DNA from 4 places in the Pseudomonas sp. GW821-FHT11D10 genome. Region 2 is predicted to be linked to each of the others. Evidence: predicted binding sites of a transcription regulator. Region 2 holds the regulator's gene; each other region holds the start of a gene.
What was found. The regulator FliA, encoded in region 2, starts transcription of late flagellar genes. The targets are predictions, from matches to a motif close to CTAAAGTTTNNNNNNNNNNNGCCGNTAA.
Positions count from the first base shown of each region.

Region 1 (4,210 bases), on a different contig from region 2:
CGGCGTGCACACCGATTATTTCGCCACCGAGAACTTGCTGCGAAAAGCAGCCAAACATCTGAAAAACGGCGGCGAACTTCGCCTGGTTGCCAACAGCTTCCTGAAGTATCAACCGTTGATCGAAGAGCATCTCGGGGTCTGCGCGATCAAGGCCGAAGGCAATGGTTTCCGGATTTACCGGGCCAAGCGCGGCTGAAAATTAGCACTTGCCGAATGGATTCTGCCTAGGCAGAATCCGCTCCGTCCTAGGGGAGTAGTCTCCCACGAGCGCCAAGCTCGTCCGGCATACGTCAACATACTTGATCCTCAGATCATGGCGTATGCGACCCAAGCGTCCGCAGCAGACGGATCGCAGGGTTTGACAAGACCTATGACACGCACACCTTACCCGGGGCGGGAAGGCTGTACGTGTCATAGCCGTGTCGACCCGCCCCTTAGGAAATCCTGATGTTGGACTCGTTACTCGTTCCCACCGCAATCGTTGCCTTGGCCGAAATCGGCGACAAGACGCAACTGCTCGCGCTGATTCTCGCCGCTCGCTTTCGCAAACCCTGGCCGATCATCGCCGGTATCGTCGCTGCGACCCTGGCCAACCACGCGGCAGCCGGTGCGGTCGGCGCCTGGTTCGGCAGTTTCTTCTCCGATTCGGTCCTGCACTGGATTCTCGCCGCGAGCTTCGCCGCCACCGCCCTGTGGACGCTGGTGCCAGACAAGATGGATGACGATGAAGCCAGCACCGCCCGCAAGTTCGGGCCATTCCTGACCACGCTGATTGCGTTCTTCCTCGCGGAAATCGGTGACAAGACCCAGATCGCTACCGTGATGCTGGCGGCGCAATACCCGGAGCTGTGGCTGGTGATCATCGGCACCACGGCGGGCATGCTGATCGCCAACGTGCCGGTGGTACTGGCGGGGAATTTTGCGGCGGAGAAACTGCCGCTGACCCTGATCCGTCGACTGGCCGCCTCGGCATTCCTGATCCTGGCGATCGTCGCGGTGTACAAGGCGATGCAGAGCAGCGGCTGGGTTTGATCCGGCAGATCGCTCCCGCACTGAGTGCGGGAGCGATCATGGCTTCAGGACTTGGGCGCTTTCTCGTAAAGCGGCATGACCTTCGGAATCGCCGCCTGCAACGCAGCCGTACGGCTGCTGGAAGACGGGTGAGTGCTCATGAACTCCGGCGGTGCGCCTTCAGAGGCCTTGCTCATCTTCTCCCACAGAGTGATGGCGGCATTCGGGTTGTACCCGGCACGCGCGGCGAGTTCCAGACCGATCAGGTCGGCCTCGTTCTCGTTGGCGCGGCTGTTGGGCAGCGTCATGCCATAGTTGGCCACGGTGTCGGCCAGCGCCAGGCTGTCCTGACCCAGGCCGAGCAACGCACCGGCGCCCTGCTTGGCCATTTCGATGCCATAAGCCTTGGACATTGCTTCACGACCGTGCTCGCGCAGGGCGTGGGCGATTTCATGGCCCATGACCGCGGCGATTTCATCGTCGGTGAGCTTCAGGCTGTCGATCAGCCCGGTGTAGAAAATGATCTTGCCGCCAGGACCGCAGTTGGCGTTGAGCTCGTCGCTCTTGATCAGGTTCACTTCCCACTTCCACTGCGCCGAATCCGGACGGAAGTTCGGTGCCTGGGCGATCAGCCGGTTGGCGATGGCCTGAATGCGTTTGGCGTCATTGCTGGTCTTGTCCAGCACGCCTTTGCTGGACGCTTCGCCCACGGTCTTCTGATAGGACTGGGCATACATCTGGTCGACCTCTTGCGAGGACAGCATGCTGAACATGTACTGCTTGCGCTCCACGCCCACGGCACCGCCGCTGGTGGTGTTGACCGACTGACAGCCGGCCAGCAACAGCGCCGCGCTCAGTGCACTTACAACCAATGTCTTGTTCATTCAAAAGCTCCCTGAAAACCTGCCGCGTATCCTAGGCGGGTAATTGTATCGACGCCAGATACACCGGACGTGTTGCACACACTTTCAGAAGCCGCCCGCCAGACCTGTAGGAAAAAATTCACATCCGCCACCACGCCCGCTGCAACTGCGTCGCGCACTGATCCATTTGCGACATTCGGCGGCAATTACTCGCGCCGTGCCTCATGGCGCAATCGTGGCTGCCGATACAGCAGCGCAGACGTCCTCTCGCGTGCGGAGCTCCCATGAAGTTCAAGTCGATCCAGTTTTCCGTGGCCGCCCTGGCCGGCGCCATCGTACTCAGCGTAGTCGCCGCGCTGGTGCTGTATGCGCTGTTCTCCGGTGCCCGCACCCAGGAGATGGTCCAGCAACGGACCCAGGCCCAGTTCGAGCAAGTCATCGAACAGCGCCTGACGTCGCTGGCACAGACCCAGGTCAGCCAGATCCAGCGCGAACTGGAAGCGCCGCTGTTGATTGCCGGCGGACTGGTACGCGTCAACGCCCTCCTCGGCACGCCGGGCGCCGATGGTCAACCGCGACTGACCGTCAGCCGTGAGCAACTGATCAGCCTGATCAAGGAAAACGTCGAGAAGAACCCGAAGATTCTCGGCACCTACATCGGTTGGGAAAAGAACGCACTGGATCACAACGATGCGGCCTACGTCGGCACCAGTGTGGTCGGCATCGACGCCGCCAACGGGCGTTTCCTGCCGTGGTGGTTCCGCAACGACGACGGCACCCTCGGTCTGGACAAACTGGTGGACGTCGACGACCAGAAAGTCCTGTCCACCGGCGTGCGCGCCAGCGAGTACTACCTGTGCTCGAAAGAAACCAAAAAATCCTGCGTGATCGATCCCGCCCCGTACAAGGTCGGCGACAAGATCGTCATGCTCGCCTCCTTTATTGAACCGATCATGCTCAACGGCGCCTTCCAGGGCATCGTCGGCGCCGACCTGTCGGTGAACTTCATCCAGGAAATGCTCCTGGGCGCCAACCAGAAACTGTACAGCGGCGCCGGGCAAATGGCCCTGATCGGCGGCAACGGCCGGATCGTTGCCTACACCAAGGACCCGAGCAAATTCGGCGAGAAAGTCAGCGACATCCTCGACGCCCAGCAGATTGCCAACATGGCCAATCTCAAGCGCGGCGAAGTGACCTACACCGTCAATAAAGAGCAAGGCCGGATCGAGTTGTACCTGCCGTTCGGCATCGGCCAGACCGACGCGCGCTGGACGCTGATGCTGCAACTGCCGCTCGACGCCGTGATGGCAGATCTGCAAAAGCTGCAAGGCGACCTCGACGCCCAGCGTAAATCCGACACCTTCGGCATGGCCATGGTCGGCCTGATCATTGCCGGCCTCGGCCTGCTGGTGATCTGGCTGGTGGGCCATGGCATCGCCCGCCCGCTCAAACAGATGGTGACCATGCTCGATGACATCGCCCAGGGCGAAGGTGATCTGACCCGTCGCTTGAGCAGTGATCGCAAAGACGAACTCGGCTCCATCGCCAAAGGCTTCAATACCTTCCTCGCCAAGTTGCAGGGGATGATCACGCAGGTGGTGTCGTCGGTACAGAGCGTCAGCGATTCCTCGGAGCACACGGCGGACATCGCGATCCGGACCAATATCGGCATTCAGAAGCAGATGGCCGAGATCGATCAGGTCGCCACCGCCGTGCAGGAAATGACCGCCACCGCGCAAGACGTGGCGCGTAACGCGACCCAGGCCGCGCAAGCGGCCAGCCACGCCGATCAGGCCGCCAGCCAAGGCATGCAAATCGTGCGCGATACGTCGAATTCGATCGGCGTGCTGGCCGTGGAAATCGGCAAGGCCGTGGACGTGGTGCAGACCCTGGCCAAGGACAGCGAAAACATCAACGCGATCCTCATCGCCATTCGCGGGATCGCCGAGCAGACCAACCTGCTGGCCCTCAACGCGGCGATCGAAGCGGCCCGCGCTGGTGAACAAGGACGCGGTTTTGCGGTGGTGGCCGACGAGGTGCGCAACCTCGCGCAGAAAACCCAGAAGGCCACCGAAGAAATCCAGAGCATGATCCAGCAACTGCAACAGGGCACCCGCGATGTGGTGCGGGTCATGGAAGACAGCCAGAACCGCACCGACGAAAGCGTGCAACACGCGGCCAAGGCGGCCGAAGCGCTGGAGACCATTACTCAGGCGGTATCGGTGATCAACGACATGAACACCCAGATCGCCAGCGCCGCCGAAGAACAGAGCGCGGTGGCCGACGACATCAACCGCAACGTGATCAACATCGGTCAGGTGGCCAATGAGGTGGCC
Region 1 is NZ_JBXARR010000013.1:56,683-60,892, forward strand. It holds gene AC1RT4_RS28045 (methyltransferase) at 1-196, shown strand, start outside; yybP-ykoY riboswitch at 236-360, shown strand; gene AC1RT4_RS28050 (TMEM165/GDT1 family protein) at 448-1,032, shown strand; gene AC1RT4_RS28055 (M48 family metallopeptidase) at 1,077-1,895, opposite strand; gene AC1RT4_RS28060 (methyl-accepting chemotaxis protein) at 2,159-4,210, shown strand, end outside.
Region 1: a site for FliA is predicted at 2,096-2,123, ahead of AC1RT4_RS28060 (methyl-accepting chemotaxis protein). Genes of this name have one in related genera too.

Region 2 (4,210 bases):
CGAGATCGATGAACCTCGTCAGGCCTGGCGCATGCTGCTGGCGCACCTGGCGCGGATGATTGCCGTACCGGAAGTCGAGCCGCTGGAAGAGGGCGGTGTGATTGCCATGGTCGGTCCTGCCGGCATGGGCAAGACCACCACCCTCGCCAAGCTGGCCGCCCGCTATGTGCTCAAGTACGGCGCGCAGAACATCGCGCTGGTGAGCATGGACAGTTTCCGCATCGGCGCGCAGGAGCAGCTCAAGACGCTGGGTCGCATCCTCAATGTGTCGGTGACCCACGTCGATCCGGGCCAGTCCCTGGTGCAGGCGCTGGATCCACTGCTGCGCAAACGCGTGGTGCTGATCGATACCGCCGGCCTGCAGGCCAGCGATCCAGCCCTGCGCATGCAGCTGGAAAGTCTGGCCGGTCGTGGCATTCGGTCGAAAAATTATCTGGTGCTGGCAACCACCAGCCAGAAACAGGTTCTAACCGCCGCTTATCACAGTTACAAGCGTTGCGGGCTCGCCGGGTGCATCCTGACTAAACTGGATGAGACGGCAAGCCTTGGCGAAGTGCTGAGCTTGGCGATCAGTCACGAACTGCCGGTCGCCTACCTGACCGATGGGCCGCGTATTCCGGATGATCTGCATCTGCCGCGCCGTCATCAACTGGTCAGCCGCGCCGTCAGCGTGCAAATGCAGGAAGAACCCAGCGAAGAAGCCATGGCTGACATGTTCGCTGATATCTACCACAGTCCGACCAAGCAGGTTGGCTGAGGTAATGAACAGTTTTCGTACCTACATCGATGGCCTGCCACGCATTGTTCCGGTTGTGAACGCGCAGCCAGTAATGTGGCCTCCGTCTATGCAAGACAAGGTAAAGAAATAACATGGGCAGCATGCATCCCGTACAGGTGATCGCGGTGACCGGCGGCAAAGGTGGCGTCGGCAAGACTAATGTGTCAGTGAACTTGTCCCTGGCGCTGGCAGAGCTTGGCCGTCGGGTCATGCTGCTGGACGCCGACCTGGGGCTGGCGAACGTCGACGTTCTGCTGGGCCTCACACCTAAACGCACCCTGGCCGACGTGATCGAAGGCCGCTGCGAGCTGCGCGACGTGCTGTTGCAAGGCCCCGGCGGGATCCGCATCGTGCCGGCCGCTTCCGGCACCCAGAGCATGGTTCACCTGAGCCCGGCCCAGCATGCTGGCCTGATTCAGGCGTTCAGCGACATCGGCGACAATCTCGACGTGCTGGTGATCGACACCGCTGCGGGTATTGGTGACTCGGTAGTCAGTTTCGTTCGCGCTGCGCAAGAAGTGTTGCTGGTGGTCTGCGACGAGCCGACCTCGATCACCGACGCTTACGCGCTGATCAAACTGCTGAACCGCGATTACGGCATGAACCGCTTCCGCGTCCTGGCCAACATGGCCCAGAGCCCGCAGGAAGGTCGCAATCTGTTCGCCAAGTTGACCAAGGTCACGGATCGCTTCCTCGACGTCGCCCTACAATACGTCGGCGCAGTGCCCTACGACGAAAGCGTGCGCAAGGCGGTGCAGAAGCAGCGTGCGGTCTATGAAGCCTTCCCGCGTTCCAAGTGCGCACTGGCGTTCAAGGCGATCGCACAGAAGGTCGACACCTGGCCGCTGCCCGCCAACCCGCGCGGTCACCTCGAATTTTTCGTCGAGCGCCTCGTGCAGCAAACGGCAGGACCTGTGCTATGACCGCCAGCGGTATGAACCTTTACAAAAAGTCGGCGCGTGACGCGCAGTACGAGCTGATCGAGCGTTACGCGCCACTGGTCAAACGCATCGCCTACCACTTGCTGGCGCGATTGCCGGCCAGTGTGCAGGTCGAAGATCTGATCCAGGCCGGCATGATCGGCCTGCTCGAAGTCTCGACCAAATACGACGCCAGCAAGGGCGCCAGTTTTGAAACGTACGCGGGCATCCGGATCCGCGGTGCGATGCTCGATGAAGTCCGTAAGGGGGACTGGGCGCCACGCTCGGTTCACCGCAATACCCGTATGGTCAGCGACGCGATTCGCTCGATTGAAGCTAAAACCGGCCGTGACGCTAAAGATCACGAAGTTGCGGCCGAACTCCAATTGAGTCTCGACGATTACTACGGGATTTTGAACGACACCCTGGGCAGCCGGCTGTTCAGTTTCGACGACCTGTTGCAGGACGGCGAACACGAAGGGCTGCACGAGGATGGCGCCAGTGCTCATCTGGAGCCGTCGCGCGATCTGGAAGACGAACGTTTCCAGGCCGCGCTGGCGGACGCGATTGCCAATTTGCCGGAGCGTGAGCGACTGGTGTTGGCGCTGTACTACGACGAAGAGCTGAACCTCAAGGAGATCGGTGAAGTCCTTGGCGTCAGTGAATCGCGGGTCAGCCAGTTACACAGCCAGTGCGCGGCCCGCTTGCGGGGGCGTTTGGGGGAGTGGCGAGCGCGCTGAAGGCAGTGTGGGGACACTGCGAACGAGGCTGGTGCGGTGGTGAACGGCACCGGTCTTGCTCTGTTGTGCTCCAGACAGTCATCGAGTGTTTTGCCGGATTGATTGAAATGGCGCGTCCAGGTGCTGGACGCGTTTAAGACTGCTTGGAGGTCGAATTGAACAAAGACATGAAAATCCTCATCGTTGATGACTTCTCAACGATGCGGCGGATCATCAAGAACCTGTTGCGTGATCTCGGGTTCACCAACACTGTCGAGGCCGACGATGGCACCACTGCCATTCCGGTGCTCAACAGCGGCAGCATCGACTTTCTGGTAACGGACTGGAACATGCCCGGCATGACCGGTATCGACCTGCTGCGCCACGTGCGCGCCGATGAAAAGCTCAAGCACCTGCCAGTACTGATGGTGACCGCTGAAGCCAAGCGCGAGCAGATCATCGAAGCGGCCCAGGCCGGCGTGAACGGCTACGTGGTCAAACCTTTCACGGCCCAGGCGTTGAAAGAAAAAATCGAGAAGATTTTCGAACGCATCGGCTGATGAACGCGCGGGGGAGCTATGGAGCATAAAGAATCTTCACAGGGCGACTTCGAGTCGACCCTGAAAAAACACGCGGTCGAACTGGTCGAAAGCCTTGAAAAGGGCAGGTTCGGCGACGCTGTGCAACTGATCCATGAGCTCAATCAGACCCGTGACCGTGGCCTGTACCAGGAAGTGGGCAAGCTCACGCGTGAACTGCACAGTGCGATCGTCAATTTCCAGATCGATCCGCACATGCCGCAGGCTGAGGAAGTGTCGCAAATCACCGACGCTACCGAGCGCCTGGGCTACGTGGTCAAACTGACCGAAGCTGCCGCCAACCGCACCATGGATCTGGTGGAAAGCGCGACCCCTGTGGTCAATGGCCTGGCTGACGAAGCCCAGGCCTTGAGCGCCGATTGGAGCCGCTTCATGCGCCGTGAGGTCGGGGCTGAAGAGTTCCGTGAACTGGCGCGCCGGGTCGACGGTTTTCTGGCACGCAGCAGCGCGGACAACCGCGCGGTGTCGAGCAATCTGAACGACATTCTGCTCGCCCAGGATTACCAGGACCTCACAGGCCAGGTGATCAAGCGCGTGACCCAATTGGTCACCGAAGTCGAAAGCAACCTGCTCAAGCTCGTGCTCATGGCCAGCCAGGTGGACCGCTTTGCGGGCATCGAACATGACCGTGCGGCGATGCTTGCTGAAAAAGATCCACAAAAACATCTCTCGCAGGGTGAAGGTCCGCAGATTCATGCCGATAAACGAGAAGACGTTGTGTCCGGTCAGGACGATGTGGACGATTTGCTATCCAGCCTTGGATTTTGAGTTTTTTTGGGTTTTTAGACCTGTAGGAGCACCCCATTAATGAGCTTCGGCGCCGATGAAGAGATCCTTCAGGATTTCCTGGTTGAGGCCGGCGAGATTCTTGAGCAACTGTCCGAACAACTGGTCGAGCTGGAAAGCCGCCCGGATGACGCAGATCTGCTCAACGCAATTTTTCGCGGTTTCCACACTGTAAAAGGGGGCGCCGGCTTCCTTCAGCTCAACGAGCTGGTGGAGTGCTGTCACATCGCCGAAAACGTGTTCGACATCCTGCGCAAGGGTGAACGACGCGTCGATGCAGAACTGATGGACGTGGTGCTCGAAGCGCTGGACGCGGTGAACAGCATGTTCAGCGAAGTCCGCGATCGCAGCCCGATCACCGCCGCCACCCCGGAACTGCTGGCCGCCTTGGCGCGTCTGGCCGAACCG
Region 2 is NZ_JBXARR010000003.1:110,937-115,146, reverse strand. It holds gene flhF (flagellar biosynthesis GTPase FlhF) at 1-757, shown strand, start outside; gene fleN (flagellar synthesis regulator FleN) at 871-1,701, shown strand; gene fliA (RNA polymerase sigma factor FliA) at 1,698-2,438, shown strand; gene AC1RT4_RS10680 (chemotaxis response regulator CheY) at 2,606-2,977, shown strand; gene AC1RT4_RS10675 (protein phosphatase CheZ) at 2,996-3,784, shown strand; gene AC1RT4_RS10670 (chemotaxis protein CheA) at 3,824-4,210, shown strand, end outside.

Region 3 (4,210 bases), on a different contig from region 2:
TGCTCTGACACCCCGCGAATCACCGCCAGCACCTGATCGATCGACGCCACCTGATGCGCCAGCTCCCCCACTGCGCCGGCGGCAACGCCGATTTCATCGGACATGCTTTCTATATGGCGAATCGAACCGCCGACCACTTCCCGCGCCTGCATCGCTTCATCGCGCGCAGTTTGAGAGGCGAGCGCAGCATTGCCGGCGTTCTGGGCAATTTCCTGCACCGTCAGGCCCATCTCGTGGACGGCGGTGGCGACCATGTCGGTCATTTCCTGCTGACGGCCGGAGCGTTCGGCGGTGTTATCCACAACCCTGGCCACCTGGCCGACGGCAACACGCAGACGCTCGCTGGTGGTCAGCACTTCGCCGATCATCCCGCGCTGGCTGTCGAGGAAACGGTTGAAGCCCCGGGCGAGGTCGCCCAGTTCGTCGGCGCGGCTGGAATCTAACCGATGGGTCAAATCTCCACCACCGCTACCGATTGCTACCAGTGCAGCTGTTACCTGACGAATCGGTCGCACCAATCCCTGAGCCAGCCAGATCACCAGCGCCAGGCAAACCAGCGCCACCGCCAGACCGATGCCGCTGCTCATCCACATCGCCCGGCGGGCTTCGGCGTAGATCTGCGACTGCGGCACTTCGGCCACCAAGGTCCAGCCGAGGTCGCGCAAAGGCAGGCTGAAGGCGAGGAAGTCTTCGCCGTCACGCTGGAAGCTGCTGTTGGCGGCGACTTTATGGCCCATGACCGCTTGTGCCGCCGAGCCACCGATCTGCTCGCTCAAGGTGCGCTTACCACTGAACTGTGCTTCGGGATGGACCTGGATCAAACCGTCGGAACGCACGAGATAGACCTTCCCGCGTTCGCCGAAGCTGAAGTTGTGGATCAGCTCCGACAGCTCTTTCATGCTCAGCCCAAGGCCCGCGACACCGACCACTTTGCCGGCCTGCTCCACCTTCAAATCGATGAAAAGCGCCAGCTCTCCGGTGGCCCCGTCGTTGTCGATGTTCAGGGTTCGCGGCTGATTGCTGTCGAGGAAGGAGTAGAACCACGCATCGGCCGGTTTGTCGCGGCTGAGGGTGCGATCCAGGCCTTTTTCGGTGATGTAGTGATTGGATTCGGTGCCGATGATCAGCGCAGTAAACGCCTTGTGTTCGGCGCGGATGCCTTCCAGATACTGCGCGAAGCCCGCCGTTTTGGCGGAGTCTTCACCATTGGCCAGCCAGTCGCGGACCATGGTGTTGCTGGCGATGTCCTTGGCGGCGGTGAGGGGTTGAACGAGGATTCGTTCGATGTCGTTGCGCGTCGCTTCGATGCTCGACGGCAGCGCCTGTTCGACCAGATAGCTCTGGGCGAGGCGGTTGACCACCAGGGTATAAATGCCAACCACGATCAGAATGCTGACCAGCAGGGCGGTGCCCATACCGAGGATCAGCTGCCATTGAATACTGCGACGCCAGAACTGCATGGAGCACCCCCAAAGAATAAGAGGCTGAAACACTGCAACAGCCGTGCCGATTGTATACAGCGTAATCGACAATCCTATTCTTTGGTTGTGCGCAACCCCATCAACCCTGATTGATGGTCTTGGCGATGGTCTCGACCGTGGCGCTGACTTGCTCTTGGTAACGCTCGAGTTCTTCCTGATGCTGCTTCTTCATTTCAATCTGCTGCGAGCACAGATTCATCGCCGCCAGCACCAGCAGGCGGTCGCCGATCAGCGTCGGGTATTTGCGCTTGGTGTCGGCCAGTGCGGCCTTGAGCATCAATGCGGCGTCCAGCAGGGTCTGTTCTTCCCCGGCCGGTGCCTTGATCGAATAGTCCTCCCCCATGATGGAGATGACTTTTACCCCTGCTGTGCCGTGGTTCATGCGCTGACAGGACCTGCGTTGACGCGATCAACCAAGGCCTGGATGCGCGCGGCGGTGGCGCCGTGCTTTTCTTCCTGTTCCATCAGGCTCAGTTGCAGGCTTTCGTTTTCATCCTTGGCCTGGGCCAGTTCCGTGGACAGGGTCTGGTTGGTTTCCGACAGGGTCTGGTTCTGTTGCACCAGGTCGCTGACGAGCTGTTCCAATTGGCTGAGGGATGCTTCCAACATTTTGATCTTCCAGGGCTTTTTCAAAGGGCGCGTACGATAAAGAAAAGTCGTCGTTGACGCCAGGGTTAAACCGGCGCAAGGCCTTGATTTTCCTGGCGGCTCGACCGTTCTTGCGAGTCTTAGAGACTGTGATCTGCCGATCTGGTTCCTGCACTTCGTCGCTTGGGTGCGGATGCGACAAATACGCGCACCGACTCAAGACTTTAGTCGTATGACCGATAAGTCATCCAACAGCAGTCTCAGCCCGCATGGATGCGGCCCTTCCTGGTATACGCCCCATGTCCCTTCGCAATATGAATATCGCCCCCCGGGCGTTCACCGGCTTCGCCCTGATCGGCGGCCTGATGCTGATTCTCGGTGTGTTCGCCCTGAACCAGATGAGCAAGATCCGCGGCGCCGCCGAGGACATTTCCTCCAGCAGCGTGCCGAGCATCAAGAACCTCGACGAGTTCACCCAGCTGACCCTGCGCCTACGGGTGCTGTCGTACCGTTTGCTGGTGAACCGCGAGCCGGACGTCCAGCAGAAAACCGTCGATCTGCTGGAGATGCGCAACCAGCAGATCCGCAAGGCCCAGACCGATTACGAGCCGTTGATCGGCAGCCCCGAAGAGCGTGCGGCCTACGATCAGTACGTGCAGTTGCTGGGTCAGTACCGCCAGATCGAAGACCGGATGAAAACCCTGTCGCGCAACAACCAGGTGGATGAGCTGCGCAACCTGCTGAACACCCAGTTGCTCGACAACTCCGAAGCAATGAACACCGTGCTCAACCGCCTGATGCAGATCAACGGCCAGCAGATCAGCGAAACCAACCAGCAGGCCGCCGACCAGTATTCCTCGGCCTTCAATCTGGTGGTGACCCTGTTGGTGATCGCCACTGGCCTGACCTTCCTGTTCGCCTGGTTGCTGACCGTCAGCATCACCAAGCCGATCGCAAAGGCACTGGATGCGGCGGAAACCATCGCCGAAGGCAACCTGACCCAGCCGATCCACGTTGACGGCACCGACGAAGCCGGTCGCCTGCTGGCGGCCATGGCCAAGATGCAGTCGAAGCTGCGCGATACCCTGCAGCGGATTTCTGGCTCGGCCACTCAACTGGCGTCCGCCGCCGAAGAGCTGAACAGCGTCACCGACGAAAGCGCCCGTGGCCTGACCCAGCAGAACAACGAAATCGAGCAGGCCGCCACGGCGGTCAACGAGATGACCAGCGCTGTTGAAGAAGTAGCGCGCAACGCGGTCAGCACCTCGGAAGCCTCGAAGAACGCCACCACCTCCGCCGGCGACGGCCGTGATCTGGTGCAGGAAACCGTCAGCGCCATTGAGCGGATGAGCGCCGACGTACAGAGCACCGCGACCCTGATCGGCGATCTGGCCAACGAATCCCGCGACATCGGCAAGGTGCTGGACGTGATCCGTGGCCTGGCTGACCAGACCAACCTGCTGGCACTGAACGCTGCGATTGAAGCGGCCCGTGCCGGTGAAGCCGGTCGTGGGTTTGCCGTGGTGGCTGACGAAGTTCGTGCCCTGGCGCACCGCACCCAGCAGTCGACCAGCGAGATTGAGCGCATGATCGGCAGCATCCAGAGCGGCACCGAACACGCCGTGGATTCGATGCGCAACAGCACCGAACGCGCCGAATCGACCCTGAACATCGCCCGTGGCGCCGGCCTGTCGCTGGACACGATCAACACGGCCATCGTTGAAATCAACGAGCGCAACCTGGTGATCGCCAGCGCCGCCGAAGAACAGGCGCAAGTGGCGCGGGAAGTGGATCGCAACCTGGTGAACATCCGCGATCTGTCGGTGCAATCGGCAACCGGTGCGAATCAGACCAGTGCGGCTAGTAATGAGCTGTCGCGATTGGCGCTGGATCTGAACAATATGGTTGGGCGGTTTAGCCTTTGATTTTTTAGATCAAGGTCAAGATCAAAAGCCACCCCCTCACCCCAGCCCTCTCCCCCTAAAGGGGGCGAGGGGGAAAGGGAGCAGATCGGGGCTTTTCAGATCCTGAGTTCGACTCGCAACTGCAAGTCGGTGCAACTCGTACAAACGCCGCGATCAGTCCCCTCTCCCTCCGGGAGAGGGTTAGGGTGAGGGCAGCGGTCTGAAGCCAGGCACAAC
Region 3 is NZ_JBXARR010000005.1:162,623-166,832, reverse strand. It holds gene AC1RT4_RS17255 (methyl-accepting chemotaxis protein) at 1-254, opposite strand, end outside; partial or broken gene AC1RT4_RS17250 (cache domain-containing protein) at 390-1,415, opposite strand; gene AC1RT4_RS17245 (cell division protein ZapA) at 1,561-1,863, opposite strand; gene AC1RT4_RS17240 (hypothetical protein) at 1,860-2,090, opposite strand; gene AC1RT4_RS17235 (methyl-accepting chemotaxis protein) at 2,369-3,994, shown strand.
Region 3: a site for FliA is predicted at 2,285-2,312, ahead of AC1RT4_RS17235 (methyl-accepting chemotaxis protein). Genes of this name have one in related genera too.

Region 4 (4,210 bases), on a different contig from region 2:
TGGTTCAGCAGGTTGATCTGGTTGACGTCGACGTTGAGGGTTTCCACCACGGCGGTCTGCTCTTCGGTAGCCGCTGCCACCGACTGGTTCATGCCGTCGATTTCGCCGATGCGCTGGGTCACGCTGACCAGTCGCAGACCGGCCTGGTTCGCCACTTCAACGCTCTCTTCGCTGGACGCCTGACTGGCGTTCATGGTGGTCACCGCTTCACGGGAGCCGACCTGCAGCGAGGTGATCATCTTGTGGATCTCTTCCGCCGATTCCTGCGTGCGGTGAGCGAGGTTACGCACCTCGTCCGCCACCACCGCAAAACCGCGTCCGGCTTCGCCGGCACGGGCCGCTTCGATGGCCGCGTTGAGCGCCAGCAGGTTGGTTTGTTGGGAGATGCCTTTGATCACGTCGAGAATGTGGCCGATGTTATCGGTGCTCGCATTCAGGGTTTCGATCTGGGTGCACGACAGGCTGATCTTCTGCGACAGCTCGGTCATGGCCTGAATCGTCTGCTCGACCACCTGACGACCGTCATCGGCCTGCTCGCTCGCACCACTGGCGTGTTGCGAAGCATCGGCAGCATTGCGGGCGATTTCCTGGGTGGCAGCACCCAGTTGATTGATCGCGGCGGCCACGCTGTTGGTGCGCGCGCTTTGCTCGTCGGAGCCGATGATAGAGGCGTTGGACGATGCCATCACCCGTTGCGACAGGTCGTGTACGTGGCGAGTCGCGGAAGACACTTCGGAGATCGAAGCGTGAATCCGCTCCACGAACTGGTTGAACGAACTGCCCAGCTCACCGAACTCGTCCTTGCTTTCCACTACCAGACGACGGGTCAGGTCACCTTCACCCTGGGCAATGTCCTGCATCGCGCGGCCCATGGTGATCAGCGGACGCATCAGGACGGTGATCAGCAGGCTCAGGAAGACTGCAATCGCGCCGACGGCGACGAACATTGCGATCAGTGCCGAGGTGCGGAACTGGCTGAGTGCGGCGTAGGCCTTGTCGCGATCGATCGACAGACCGATGTACCACTCGGCATTCGGCAGACCTGCGACCGGGGTGAACGACAGGATGCGTTCCTGGCCGTTGAGCACCACGTTCTGGTTGCCCTTCTGGATGCGTACATCGGCGTTCGGGTAGATGTCCTTGAGGTTCTTCATCACCTGGTCTTTATCCGGGCTGACGATCACCTGACCGTCACCGCTGACCAGGAACGCGTGGCCCAGGCCACCGAAGTCCACCGAGTTGATGATCTTCACCAGGGTTTCCAGGCTCAGGTCACCGCCCACGACGCCGAGCAGCTCGCCGTTCTTTTTCACCGGCATGGCGATGGTCACTACCAGACCGCCAACGGCGGCCATGTATGGCGGGGTCAGCATGGTCTGGTCAGCGGCCACGGCCTGCTTGTACCAGGGACGCTGACGCGGGTCGTAGCCGTCCGGCATCTTCGCGTCAGGGCGCTGGGTGAACACACCGTTGGCCTGACCGACGTAGGTGAACTGGAAGTTCGAGGTGAAGGCCGGTTGATCGACGAGGCCCGGGAAGTCGGCGTTCTTGCCTTGATGGGCGACGTTCTGTGCGAGATTTTCCAGTACCAGAATCCGCCCGCTCATCCAGTTCTGCACACTGCTGGCGGTCAGGTCGCCGGCCTGCTGGACCGAGGACTGGAGGTTCTGGCGAATGGTGTTTCGCTGCAGATAGTCGTTGTACAAAGTGAACAGCGCGAACGCCAGGACCACGACGCCCGAGGCGGCCAACAGGATTTTATGGCTGAACTTGAGATTCATTTCATGGGACTTCTTATGCCAAAAGTGGGGATGCGTTCCGGATGCAACATTCCATGTACAGCGCAGGCAGCGTTCTGATGGCCGCTCTACTTTGGTGCACGCATGTCTCACCAGTCTGTCGGCACGCTTCGGAGAAAACTTAGGGCTTTGCAGGAAATGGACGGCATTTCTGCCAGATTCCCGCCGAACGGCGTGCCAGAGCGTTCGCCTGTCATTTTTTGATGACTGTTTTGCAGCGCCGGTTGCAAATTCTGTAACCCTTGATGACAATGCGACTAATTATCATTTGTGACGTTCGGGCTGTCGCGTTCATGTCCTCACCTGAGTTTGCAGTACAGGCGCTTTACAGTAGTCATCACGGTTGGCTCAACGGCTGGTTGCGCGCGCGACTGGGCAATGCCGCCGATGCGGCGGATCTGGCTCAGGACACGTTCGTGCGCCTGCTGCAACGCACCGAGCGTCTGGAACTCAAGGCACCTCGCGCATTCTTGCGCACGGTTGCTCGGGGTTTGGTGATCGATCATTGGCGCCGAGAAGAAATCGAACGCGCCTATCTGGAAACCATCGCTCATTTGCCTGAAGCCGAAACCCCGAGTGCCGAATCCCGCGCCTTGGTGATCGAACTGCTTGAGGGCATTGCCCGCATGCTTGAAGGCTTGAAGCCGAAAGTGCGTCAGGCATTTCTGCTGGCTCAGTGCGAAGGTTTGACCCACAAGCAGATCGCCGAGCAGATGGGCCTGTCCCTGCGCTCGGTAGAACGCTACGTCGCCGACGCCCTGTTTCACTGCTACGTGCTGCGGTACGAAAACTGATGCCGGTGGATAACCTCTCGCTTGGCCGACGCGCCGAGCCACCGCAGCAGGTCGTCCGACAGGCCATTCACTGGCTCCTGCGTCTGCGCAACAACCATGGCAACCCGCGCCTGAATCGCCAGTGCGAACAATGGCGCGCTGAACACCATGATCACGAACTGGCCTGGCAACGGGTGCAGTCTCTGCAAGCCGAACTGACCCACAACCTGCGTGCCGTGCCCGGAGCGCAGGTGGCGTTCAACACGCTGGAAAACAGTGCGCAGGGGTTGGGTCGACGTCAGGCGTTGAAGCTGTTGTCCGGCGCGCTGCTGATGGGTTCAGCGGGATGGCTGGCCAGCGATACTTCCGCCTGGCAACAGTGGAGCGCCGACTACGCCACCGCCACCGGCGAGCGCCGTGGCTTCCAGCTGCCGGACGGCACGCGGATCGAGCTCAACACCGCCAGCAGCGTGGATCTCGATTACACCGCACAACAGCGGCTGATCAAACTGACCCGTGGCGAAATCATCGTCACCTGTGGCGGTGCCGATGAAGGTGCGCCGATTGATCGACCGCTGCGGGTGCAGAGTCGTCATGGCAGTTACGAGCCGTTCAAGGCGCGATTCATTCTGCGCCAGGAAGATGGATGCACGCGACTGAGCGTCACCAGTGGCCGAGTCGCGATTCACTCCGCCGGCAACTCGACAGAGGCCATCGCCGGTCAGAGCTATCTGATCGATCACCATCAAATTCGCCCGGCGCCGCCGTTGGACATGGACGCCGGTGCCTGGGTCGACGGGCTGATCGTGACTCGCAACATGCGGCTGGGCGACTTTCTCAGCGAAGTCGGCCGGTATCGCCAGGGCTTTCTGAACTGTGCGTCGGACATTGCGGATTTGCGCCTGTCCGGCGTGTTCCGTCTTGAGGACACCGACAAGCTGCTGGCGATCCTGCCGCAGACCCTGCCGGTGCAATTGCGCTACCGCACCCGTTGGTGGGTGACGCTGGAGTCTGTGGTCTGAATTTATTTTGGCGGGTTTTCGCGGCACGTCCGGCTTAGTCAGTAAGCACTTCAACTCAGCCTTCGCGACTGCCTACGGAAACCTACAATGACTGCGCGCGTTACCTGTAAGAACCCTCTGAATTTCTCTGCCGAATCTGGCCTGTTGCGTCACGCCGTTCGGGCGGCGCTGTTTTCTACCGCACTGGGCGTTGGCGTGTTGCCGAGCCTGAGCATGGCGGCCAATGCCAGCGAAGTCAGCAGCCACCGCTACAACATCGCCGCCGGGCCATTGGGCGAGGCGCTGAACCAGTTCGCACGCCAAGCCGGCATCACCTTGTCGATGACCCCACAGCAGACTCAAGGCCGACAATCACCCGGCGTGCAGGGCGAGTATTCGACCGATCAGGCGCTGAGTCATCTGCTCGGTGGTTCGGGTCTGGAGGCGGTCAGCCAGGACGGCAGCAGCTATGTGTTGCGCTCCGTCGCAGAAATCGAAGCACTGGCCCTGCCGACCACGGACATCAAAGGCTTCGCCCTCGGCAACGCGTTGGGCAGCATGGATGGCTACAACGCGACGCACAGCCAGATCGCCACCAAGACCAGTACCGCGCTGCTGGAAACTTCGCAAAGCGTGT
Region 4 is NZ_JBXARR010000012.1:3,377-7,586, reverse strand. It holds gene AC1RT4_RS26960 (methyl-accepting chemotaxis protein) at 1-1,781, opposite strand, end outside; gene AC1RT4_RS26955 (sigma-70 family RNA polymerase sigma factor) at 2,093-2,593, shown strand; gene AC1RT4_RS26950 (FecR domain-containing protein) at 2,593-3,594, shown strand; gene AC1RT4_RS26945 (TonB-dependent siderophore receptor) at 3,682-4,210, shown strand, end outside.
Region 4: a site for FliA is predicted at 1,897-1,924, ahead of AC1RT4_RS26960 (methyl-accepting chemotaxis protein). Genes of this name have one in related genera too.